2 regions of the Cupriavidus sp. C3SS-1 genome follow, and region 2 is predicted to be linked to the other one. Evidence: predicted binding sites of a transcription regulator. Region 2 holds the regulator's gene; the other holds the start of a gene.
What was found. The regulator FNR, encoded in region 2, switches genes on or off when oxygen is low (the NO sensors DNR and NnrR bind a similar motif). The targets are predictions, from matches to a motif close to TTGATNNNNATCAA.
Positions count from the first base shown of each region.

Region 1 (5,568 bases), on a different replicon from region 2:
CAATGCGATGTGTTCTCAAAATTCTGACCTGTCACGACTCTTTCACAGCCGATGCTTCCTGTGCCACGAGGGATCCCTTTCCACTGGCGGCAAGTCGAGGCGAGTAGTCGCCCATGGGTTGAACCAGATCTGCATGGATCCGGGCAGGAACCGGATCGAGGATCCGGCTTTTCGCGTCGATCAGCAGGGAGCTGCGCGCCTGCATGACGGTATCTTCGAATCTCGAGGCGGCTTCACGCAGGAGGTCCAGGTCGACGCGGCTTGGCGTGGAGGCTGACTGAAGCATCTCGATCTCGCTGTAGATGAGTCGCCCCAGATCTCGCGCCAGCTCAGGTTCCAGCAGCCCTTGCGATGTCGCATGGACTAGGTGGTACAACAGACCGACAAGTCCTGGCGCCGTTGACACAGGTTTTGACCGTAGCGTCTTCCTAGTGATGGGCATCGTGGTTTCCTCCGGTCAGGGAAGCATGGGATCGGACGTTTGGAGCGGCCTTGTAAAATCCATGATGACGAGTGGCACTCCGCGCCGGGACATCGCTTCGCAATGAAGTCATTCAAACGACAAGGCTGGCCAGGTCGGGCCACCACAGCATGCGCGCAGCGGCGCCATGCCGGGGCACTCGAAGGACCGTGTCGACCACTTTGCCATCATATTCGGCGACCAGGCGATAGCGACCGGGCGTTAGCCGGAGCAAGAGGAACGGACCGTCGGCATACGCCTGGAATACGAGCGTGCCATTGGCGCTGTAAATATTCGCTTTCACTCCGGCGATCCATGCCCGCTGCTTGCCGGCAAAAGCCAGGCAGAGGTTGTAGAGGCCGGCGACGTCGCGCATGTCGATGGACTGCGCCGGATCCGCGCTCCCACTGAAGTAAGCGACGCCGTTGCCATTTGTTGCCGGCGCATATGCATGGCGGTTTGCGGAATCGGAATCGCCCGGTGCCGGCGCCGACTGACGCCCCGCATTCTGCCGCTTGAGCGCGGCGCAGGCGCCGACGCCAACGGGCATCTGCGCTTGACGCGCGCCGCGGCCCGCACCATCCATACTGCCCTCATGCCCGATCCGTGCCACCTGTTGCGCATATCTTGCCGGCAATGGGATCGAGGCGGCCGAAGGTCCTGCACCGTATGCCGCACGGCAAATTGCCAGACACAGGAGGATCAGTGTCGAACCGCGGGCCAGCACAGTGCACGCTCGTTCCAAGGTGCCTTGCCCGCAAGTGGGGACGGCGGGGGCAGCGGAATGCGTCAGATCCTGTTCGGCAGGAATGTCAGGGACCACCCGCGATTTGTCGGGGAATCCGACGTGCGCACGTGGTGACCAATGCGGTTCGATGGGCATGGCGATCGGTGAGCCAGCATTGGCCCTAAGCGGAGAACCTGAAATGGCCGCTATGCAGGACGATGTTATGGGCGCCAGTCATCTCGAACACGCCCCGCGCGACGTTCTCGATGGCACCGCGATGCGCCGAAAATGCGGATGCCAGGTCTTCATAAAGATACGATCGAGCACCGAAATGGTCCTCCAATGCTTCCGCCGTCACTTCGAATGTCGCGGCCGCGCCATCGATCTGCGCCGGGCACTGCAGGCTTGGGCCGGCCGGGCAATACGCCGGTACGGACTCGGGAAAAAGAATCTGGCTCATGGGGGCAATCCTGCTCAAGGGCGATGGATCCTGGGCGCTCAGTGTGTTGCGCAAGCGGATGGAAGCGGATATCTGAAGGCTAGATGCCGCGGCAGAGCAGGACTTGACGCGTATCAAGCCGGACGGGCATCACGGTTCGGTGGCGGTCACCATCGCGAGTCTTGACGTGCGACAACTGCGCGGATGCGCTGCGACCTACATTGCAGATGCTGACGTATCACACCGCGCAACGGAGGTTGCTCATGGACTATGCCACCATCCTGGTTCACCTGGATGCCAGCCGCCGCATGCACCAGCGGCTGCACGTCGCCATCAGGCTGGCGCAGGACTTTCATGCAACGCTGGTCGGATTGCTTGCGATCGGCCATGCCGATCCCAGTTCCATTCGCTATCTGGTCGATGGGGACCGCTACCTTGATTCCTATCGTGAATGGCACAAGCACATCGGCGAAGTGGCACGCCATGCATTCTTTGGCGCGACGGACGAACTGCTGATCCCGACCGAATGGCATGCGCCGGAGGGCGCTGCGGCGGACAGCGTGGTCGCGCAGGCCCACAGGGGCGACCTGCTTGTACTAGGGCAGCACAATCCTGATGACAAGGATGCCTTCGCTGGACATCACTTCGTCGAATCCGTGGTGCTGCAATGCGGCCGCCCGGTGCTGGTCGTGCCCTATGCAGGGGTGTTTCCGCATCCGGGGAAGAATGTCCTTGTCGCATGGAATGGGAGCCGCGAGGCCGCGCGAGCCATTCACGATGCGCTGCCATTCCTGCGGCGTGCGAAGACTGTCGACGTGGTCTCATGGAACCAGCCGGACACGGCGCTCAACCCATGGCTTTCGCCGCCGCGCTATGCGATCGAATGGCTGGCCCGGCATCAAGTGCAGGCCAAGCTTCACGACCTCACTGTTGCAAGCGGTGACGATATAGGTCAGATGCTGTTGTCGTTCGCCGCGGATCAAGGGGCGGACCTGATTGTCATGGGGGCCTACGGACATGGCCGGATGCGCGAACTGGTGCTCGGCGGCGTAACACGGACGCTCCTCGAGTCGATGACCGTGCCGGTGCTGCTTTCGCATTGATGGCTTGATGGGGATGAACATGGCCCTGACTACTCATTCATTCCTGCGATTGCAGGGGGCTGCCCGGCATCTGATGATGTGGAGCGCCGTGTTGTCCTGTTGTGCCTGCACGTCGATACCGAATTTCTTGCGGCCGCCAACGCCACGTGCGTCGGTATCGACAGCGGTGCAGGCCATGCGTGCGTGCGGGGACACTGAGCACTGGAGGTCCTGCGTGTTGCGCGCGAGGTTCGTTGGATAGAGGGTTGCCTGGGAGGGGTTCATGGACTACAGAACAGTGCTGGTCGCGCTCGGCACGGAGGCCGGATGCGAAGCGCGGGTGCGGATGGCAGCGGAACTCGCGGCGCGGTTTGGCGGACACGTGGTCGGTGTCAGTGCCACCGGCATACGCATGGACCCGCTCTTTCGCGCCGGAGACGACGCTGCACGTTTCGCGGAAGATGCACGCCGCAGGCGCCTGGTGCAAACGGCGGAATCTGGCGAGCTGCTCGGTGACACCGTCAGCCAGACGGCATATGGCACGCCATTTACTCACCATGTAGTCGAAGACGAGCTGGGCTGGGTGCTGGCGCAGGAAGGGCGCGTTGCCGACATCATTGTCCTGGGCGGCTTGCTGCCTGCCGGAGATGGCACGAGTCAGCGCACCGCGGAGTATGTACTGCTGAACGCGGGCCGGCCGGTTCTGCTGGTGCCGCCCCATGCCGTGCCGTTGCATGGTGTTCACGTAGTCATCGCATGGGATGGAAGCCGTGAAGCGGCCCGAGCCGTGGCGGACGCCATGCCGTTGCTGCTTTGTGCGACCAAGGTAACGATTCTTGCGGTCTGGGACGAGAAGGGAAGCCCCGACGCCAACAGTGAACCGGTGGCGGGCTTGCGCCAGTACCTGAGGCGACATGGCGTCATTGCCGCCGTGCGTACGGAGCAGACTTCCGGAGATGTCGCAACCGTGGTGCTTGAAAGCGTGTCCGTGCTGGGTGCCGGCATGCTTGTCGCCGGCGGCTATGGGCACTCGCGTGTGCGCGAACTGATACTTGGCGGCACGACCAGGACTCTGATGCACGCGTGCCCGGTCCCGCTGCTGTTGTCTCATTGATCGGGAGCCATGCATGGAACTGCAATTCCTGGGGGCCACGGATTCAGTCACCGGCTCGAAATACATGCTCGACACCGGCCACAGCCGTGTCATGGTCGACTGCGGTCTGTTTCAAGGCTTCAAGTCATTGCGATTGCGGAACTGGGATCCATTGCCGGTTGACCCGGCCACCCTGGATGCCGTCATCCTGACCCATGCGCATATCGACCACAGCGGCTATCTGCCGCTGCTGGTGCGCAACGGCTTCCGCGGGACCGTATTCTGCACCATGGGCACCGCGCAGCTTTGCGGCATTTTGTTGCCGGACAGCGCGGCGCTGGCGGAGGAGGACGCTGAGTATGCGAATCGTAAACGCTTCTCGCGCCACCGCCCCGCTTTGCCGCTCTATACCAGCGCTGACGCGGGACGTGCGCTGCGCCGCCTGGAACCGAAGCCTTTCGGCACGCGGTTCTCGCTGACGCCCGACATCGAAGCCGAGTTTCACCACGCCGGGCACATCATCGGCGCCGCGGCGGTGACGTTGCTTGCCGGGGGCCAGCGCATCGTGTTCTCGGGCGACCTCGGGCGGCAGAACGATATTCTCATGCGGCCGCCCGAATTTATCCGCCAGGCCGATTGCCTGCTGGTCGAGTCCACCTATGGCAACCGCATTCACCCGGACGAAGATCCGCTCGATGCAGTCGCTGAGGTTGTCGGCAGCACGCTCGGCCGTGGCGGCAGCTTGATCATTCCGGCCTTTGCGGTCGGACGCACGCAGGCATTGCTGTATTGCCTGCATCGCTTGCTCGAAGAGCGGCGTATGCCCGATATCCCGATCTACCTCAACAGTCCGATGGCCATCGACGCGACACAGATCTTTGCCCTGCATCCCGATGAACTGCGGATCGACCGGGCCGCATGCGCAGCCGCGTGCGGACTGCCGATTCCGGTGCAGAGCATGGAGCAATCGGTCTGGCTCAACCGGGATCACGCGCCGAAGATCATTCTTGCAGGCAGCGGCATGGCTACGGGCGGACGTGTGGTGCATCACCTTGCCAGCTTCGGCACGGATCCGCGTTGCACTATTCTGCTATCCGGTTTCCAGGCACCGGGTACGCGCGGGGCGGCGCTTGCGGGCGGGCTACGCGAGCTGCGCATCCATGGGAAGGACGTGGCGATTCGCGCTGCGGTCGAACAGATCCATGGCTTGTCGGCCCATGCCGATGCTAACGAACTGATGACGTGGCTCAATGGGTTCCAGACGCAGCCCAGGCGCATATTCATCGTGCATGGCGAACCGGAAGCCAGTGATGCCATGCGCCAGCGCGTGGAGCGCGGGCTGGGATGGCAGGTGACGATGCCGGAGTATAGAAAGACTTATCGTCTGGACTAAAACAGGCCAAGGGCCGGCCGATGCCAGTTCAGGCACCGGCACTGGCGATCACCGCTCATGCACGTACTCGCCTGGTGCATCGCACAGGGCATGCGGAGCCGGATCGCGTGCGCGGCACTGCTCGGACGACGCACTGGCAAGCCAGTCGCTCCATGCGGACCACCACGAGCCAGCGTGGTGCCCTGCCTCGGCAAGGAACCGTTCCGGGCTGAGGTACGGAGCGCCGGGCACACGCGTCGAGATGCGGAACCGTCGCCGCGGATGGTCTGGTTCGGAGACGATGCCCGCGTTGTGCCCGCCTGACGTGAGCACGAACGTCAGGGCCGTCCGTGCGAACAAGTGGAGCTTATAGACCGAGCGCCACGGCGATACGT
Region 1 is NZ_CP172700.1:108,982-114,549, forward strand. Features, by position in the region: gene ACIGJC_RS16490 (hypothetical protein) at 32-376, opposite strand; gene ACIGJC_RS16495 (hypothetical protein) at 555-1,046, opposite strand; gene ACIGJC_RS16500 (DUF1488 family protein) at 1,369-1,647, opposite strand; gene ACIGJC_RS16505 (universal stress protein) at 1,935-2,729, shown strand; gene ACIGJC_RS16510 (universal stress protein) at 2,992-3,822, shown strand; gene ACIGJC_RS16515 (MBL fold metallo-hydrolase RNA specificity domain-containing protein) at 3,836-5,194, shown strand; gene ACIGJC_RS16520 (PHA/PHB synthase family protein) at 5,243-5,568, opposite strand, start outside.
Region 1: the regulator FNR is predicted to act here: its motif matches at 1,751-1,764, upstream of ACIGJC_RS16505 (universal stress protein).

Region 2 (5,568 bases):
TCGCCTACCTGCAAGGATTGGGCACCAACCGTCGCAATGTGCGCGTGGACGCAGCCGCAGCCGCGCCTGCGAAGGAGTAAGTCATGGCGATGCTGACCGCTTTTGCCACGATCGTGTCGATGGTCGTATTCCTGGGAATTTGCTGGTGGGCCTGGTCGAATGGCCGGCAAGCCGCCAACCAGGAGTCCGCCATGCTGCCGTTCGCACTGCCTGACGAGACCCACACAACATCGAGCCGGAATACCTAGTCATGAGCGATTTCTTTTCCGATTTCTGGAGCTACTACATCGCTGCCATCGCGCTCGTCGGCATCGTCTGGTGCGTGTGGCTGCTTTTTTCTCAACGCAAGGTCACAAAGGTTGCCAACGCCGGTGATGACACCGGCCATGTCTGGGACGGCGATCTGCGCGAGCTGAACAACCCGTTGCCACGCTGGTGGATGTGGATGTTCCTGCTGGCCTGCATCTTCGGCCTGGTCTACCTGGTCCTCTATCCTGGACTCGGCTCGTATGCGGGCGTGCTGAAGACTTCGACGCAAGGCGAACTGGCCGCGCATCAGCAGGCACAGGAGAAGTTGCAGCACGATGTCTACGCCAAGTACCTGAATATGGACGTCAAGCAGGTGGCGGCAGACCCGCAGGCCCGCGAGATTGGCCAGCGCCTGTTCCTGAACTACTGCGCGCAATGCCATGGCTCGGACGCACGCGGCAGCCGCGGCTTTCCGAACCTGACGGACCACGACTGGCTCTATGGCGGTGAACCCGAGACGATCCAGCAGACCATCACGAAGGGCCGCAATGGCGTGATGCCGTCGTTTGCCTCGACCATCGACGGCAAGCTCGCAGCGGATGTGGCGCAGTATGTGCGATCGCTGTCGGGCCTGTCGTTCGACCCGATCCGGGCATCGCGCGGCGAGAGCACGTTCAAGTCCACCTGTGCTGCGTGCCATGGTGCGACCGGCAAGGGCAATCAGGCACTCGGCGCGCCCAACCTGTCCGATAACGTGTGGCTGTATGGCAGTTCGGAAGGCAGTATTGTCGAGGCCATCCTGAAGGGTCACAACAACCACATGCCCGCGCACGAAGAGATCCTGACTCCCGAGCGTATCCGCATGCTGACGGCCTATGTCTGGGGGCTTTCCAATACCGGAGGCTCAGGGCAATGATCACCGACTCAGGCACGGGGTGCGCCATGGCGTCTGAAGGAGCGCGCGCATGAACGCCCCCGGGACAGAACCTCTGGCCCGCACGGCCGGCCCGCAAGGGCCGGCGTCGTCGCCTGTCGAAACCTCCGACGAAACGCTCTACGAGGTTCGACGCAAGATCTACCCGCGCTCGGTGACGGGCGCGTTCTCCAACTGGCGGGTCTGGATGGTACTCCTGACCCAGCTCATCTACTACGGCACGCCCTGGCTGCAATGGAATGGCAGACAGGCCGTGCTGTTCGACCTTGGCGCCCGCAAGTTCTATATCTTCGGACTGGTGCTTTGGCCGCAGGATGTCATCTATCTTGCCGTCCTGCTGGTGATCTCCGCGCTGGCGCTGTTCCTGTTCACGGCCATTGCGGGGCGGCTCTTCTGTGGCTACGCGTGTCCACAGACGGTCTACACCGAAATATTCATGTGGATCGAACGGCATGTCGAAGGTGACCGCTTCGCGCGGATCCGTCTGGACGGCGATCCGTGGAGTTTGCGCAAATTTCGCCTGAAGGCGACCAAGCACTCGCTGTGGCTACTGGTCGCGCTATGGACGGGCTTCACGTTCATTGGCTACTTCGCGCCGATACGCGAGCTTGGCGGTCAGGTCCTGAGCTTCTCGCTGGGGCCGTGGCAGGCGTTCTGGATGCTCTTTTACGCCTTCGCGACATGGGGCAATGCGGGCTTCATGCGCGAGCAGGTGTGCAAGTATATGTGCCCGTATGCGCGATTCCAGAGCGTGATGGTTGACCGCGACACCTACGTGGTCACCTACGACGTCGGGCGCGGCGAGCCGCGCGGGAGCCGGTCGCGCAAGGTGGATCATCATCAGGCAGGGCTTGGCGACTGCGTCAACTGCAGCATTTGCGTGCAGGTGTGTCCGACAGGCATTGATATCCGTGACGGGCTGCAGTACGAGTGCATTGGTTGCGGCGCCTGCATCGATGCCTGCAATCAGGTCATGGACAAGATGGACTACCCGCGTGGGCTGATCCGGTACACGTCCGAGAACGCCATGCGCAAGGCGCTGTCAGCCGCGGTGGCGCGCAAGCGGCTCGTGCGGCCGCGGACCATCATCTACTCGGTCATCTGGATGGTGATGGTAGCGGGTTTCGTGGTGTCGCTAGCGCTGCGCACGCCGTTGAAGGTCGACATCATCCGCGATCGCGGGGCGTTGGGGCGTGAGGTGGATGGACGCTGGATTGAGAACGTCTATCGACTGCAGCTGATCAACACCACCGAGGCACCCATGCGCATCAGCGTGCAGGCCGAAAGCGACGATCTGAAGAACCTGACGGTCGAGTACGATCCCGACGCGAAGGCCCTGGCGCCGACGTCGAACAAGCTGGTGCCGATCCGGATTCGCGTGCCGATCGACGATGCCGCGCAGGGTACGCACAAGATCAGCGTGACGGTGACAAGCGAAGGTTCGGGGCAAGGTAGTGCGCAAATCAGGCAATCTACCAGTTTCATCGTGCCGCGCAATTTGTGATGCTAAGGGCGGTGCAGCGCATCGGCGCTGCGCCGTACCAACCGCGAGCGCCTCGGTGAGGCGCCGACGAAGGAGGCAAGACGATGCAAGAAAGCAATCCGTGGTGGAAGGAGCCGTGGCCGTGGCTTCTGATGAGCGGCCCGTTGCTGGCCATAGTGGCTTGCGGCGTAACCATCTGGCTGGCTTCCACCCATCCTGACCGGCCGGTAGTCGAAGGTGTGTCCCGGCACGGCCTGGTCGTCGAGAAAGCAGAAGGGGTCCCGGGCAGTGCCAAGGCACCGCAAGCGAGGCGGCCATGAGGCTGCGCTGGCTGATGTGGGTACTGTGGCCGGCGTTCCTGATGGCCGGGGTGGCCACGGCAACCGTGTTTTCGGTGGTGGATCCCGGAGATCTGAATTTCTTCGGCCACCCGATCGAGGCCTCGCGCGAGGCCATTTATACGATCGGGTTCTTGCTGGCCTGGGTATTCTGCGCGTTGTCCAGCGGATTGACGCTCTATACCATGCCGACGAAGCTCAGCGAAACGGACGAGCTGGAGTGATTGGGCTGAAGCGGACCGTCTTGCCAGGCAAGGCGGTCAGACGGCCTCAGCAGGAGCGGCTGTAGACTTGCTTGATGCCTTCCATGTCGACGAGCTTGACGTGGCGTTGACGGATCTGGATCAGGCCCGCCTCGGCGAATCGTGAGAACAGGCGGCTGACCGTTTCGAGCTTCAATCCGAGATAGCTGCCGATTTCTTCCCGGCTCATGCGCATGACGAACTCGGTCGACGAATACCCGCGTGCGGACAGACGTTCTGACAGGTTGATCAGGAACGCGGCAAGTCGCTCTTCGGCACGCATGGACCCCAGCGTGACGAGCATGAGCTGATCATGCGATATTTCCTTCCCCATCAGTCGCAGGAACTGCTGCTGCAGCGATGGCAGATCCATGGACAGCGTCTGAAGATCGGCCATGCGTACGACGCATACTTCCGTGTCTTCAAGCGCGGTGGCATCCGAGGCGTGCTGCATTTCACCCAGGCCGTCGAGGCCGACCACTTCGCCAGGCAAATGGAAGCCGGTGATTTGCGAGCGGCCGTCTTCCGTGGTGACATGCGTCTTCAGGGTGCCGAAGCGAATGGCAAAAACCGCAGTCAGCGGATCGCCCATGCGGTACAGGGTTTCGCCCTTGTGGACACGGACGCGCTCTTGCACCAGGGTATCCATCTTTTGCAGATCCTGCTGGCTCATGCCCACCGGCAGGCACAGTTGCCCCATGCCGCAAGTGGAGCAACGGGGCGACATCTCGGTGACGGGGATGGATGTTAGCAATTGGAACCTGCAAGGAATGAGCGGCGAGGGCGCAATGCATGCATTTTAACGCGCGATGTGATGCGGTAGGGAGTTGCAATTGACTTTTGGTGTGCTTCTCAGTGTTTTCATGCTTGCCTTGCTGGGGGGCTTTCATTGCGCTGCCATGTGCGGTGGCGTTGCCCTCGCAGTCGAGCAGCGCGCCGCGGACGTGCCGATTGCCGTGGTGCGGCGCCCCCAAGACTGGCTCCTGGAGTTGCTGGTGATGCATGTGGGCAGGATTTCCACCTACATGCTGCTCGGTGCGATCCTTGGAGCGGTGGGGGCGACGGCCTGGCGCCAGGATTACCTGCCGGTTCAGCGCTGGCTATTTGGCGCCGGGAGTGCCTTGCTGCTGGTATCTGGCTGGCGCCTGCTACGCGGCGAAGCGTTTTCCATCGTGTGGCTGGAACGGTTCGGCGCGCGCGCGGGGACCGCCGTTGCCGGAAGCTTCGGCCGGCTTCGCCGCAAAACTCCGGCCACGGCGGCGAGAGGCGGTGGTCTGGTGCGCCGCTACGGCATGGGCTTGGCGTGGGGGCTCGTGCCCTGTGGCATGGTCTATGGTGCGCTTGCCCTCGCGTTACTGGCCGGTAATGCGCCCTCGGGTGCACTGGTAATGGGCGCCTTCGGGCTTGGCACGTTACCGAATTTGCTGGCGCTATCCAGCTTTTCGGGGCTGCTGCGCGCTTGGGCTCGCCGCCGTTGCGTCAGGATGGGAGCTGGATTGGCGGTCATGGTCTTCGGCGGCCTGGGAATCGGTCGAGCGGTGCTATTGCCACATTCGCTGGCCGAGCATGGTTTTTGCCTGGTGTTTTGACGCCACCGTGAAGGCGCGGGAGTGCGCGGTGGTTGCAGGCGGATGCGGGAATGCCATACAATCGCCTGCATTGCGGTATCGCGCGGCGTGTTTCCGAGCGGCGCCTGGCAGCCCTTCCAAAAAAAGGGCGTCCGGAGTTTCGGGCAAGCCGACATTTCGGCGCCGAACCCTTCCGCAGTCCATCCGGTTCATAATATCTGTTCAAAAGTCCGGCTGGCTCTGCGACCGTGGTGCGGTCATTGCTGGCCCTGATCCCGATATTCGTTTTTCTTGCGGCCCAGGCGGACGTTCGCCGGAAGCCATGTCCGCCCATGTGGGCGCGTGCAAGAGGTTCGTGCACTGGTACTTGCCGGTGACCGGGCAATCTCCTGCCGGAACACACCCGGCAAATCGAAGCAAAAGAAGGTGCACGGTCTCGAAGCGAAACGCTTTCGGGTTTGCTGCGCGATGAGATGGCGGTGGCAATCGCACCGTTAAATCCACAATGTCCAGGGCTCCGGATTCGTCCCTGAGCAGGTGCAAAGACAGGCTGCACACCCAACATGAATACCCAAGAGGCGAAGATCGTCCTCGAGACTGCGCTGATCTGTGCGCAGGAGCCCTTGCGCGTGAGCGACCTGCGCCGTCTGTTTGCAGACGATGTCGGCGCGGACACTGTTCGGGTCCTGCTTGATGAGTTGCGCCAGGACTGGCGCCAGCGTGGGGTCGAGTTGGTGGCACTGGCCAGCGGCTG
Region 2 is NZ_CP172699.1:1,922,418-1,927,985, reverse strand. Features, by position in the region: gene ccoO (cytochrome-c oxidase, cbb3-type subunit II) at 1-80, shown strand, start outside; gene ACIGJC_RS08935 (cbb3-type cytochrome oxidase subunit 3) at 84-248, shown strand; gene ccoP (cytochrome-c oxidase, cbb3-type subunit III) at 251-1,165, shown strand; gene ccoG (cytochrome c oxidase accessory protein CcoG) at 1,215-2,687, shown strand; gene ACIGJC_RS08920 (FixH family protein) at 2,771-2,986, shown strand; gene ACIGJC_RS08915 (hypothetical protein) at 2,983-3,228, shown strand; gene fnr (fumarate/nitrate reduction transcriptional regulator Fnr) at 3,275-4,000, opposite strand; gene ACIGJC_RS08905 (sulfite exporter TauE/SafE family protein) at 4,080-4,835, shown strand; gene scpB (SMC-Scp complex subunit ScpB) at 5,378-5,568, shown strand, end outside.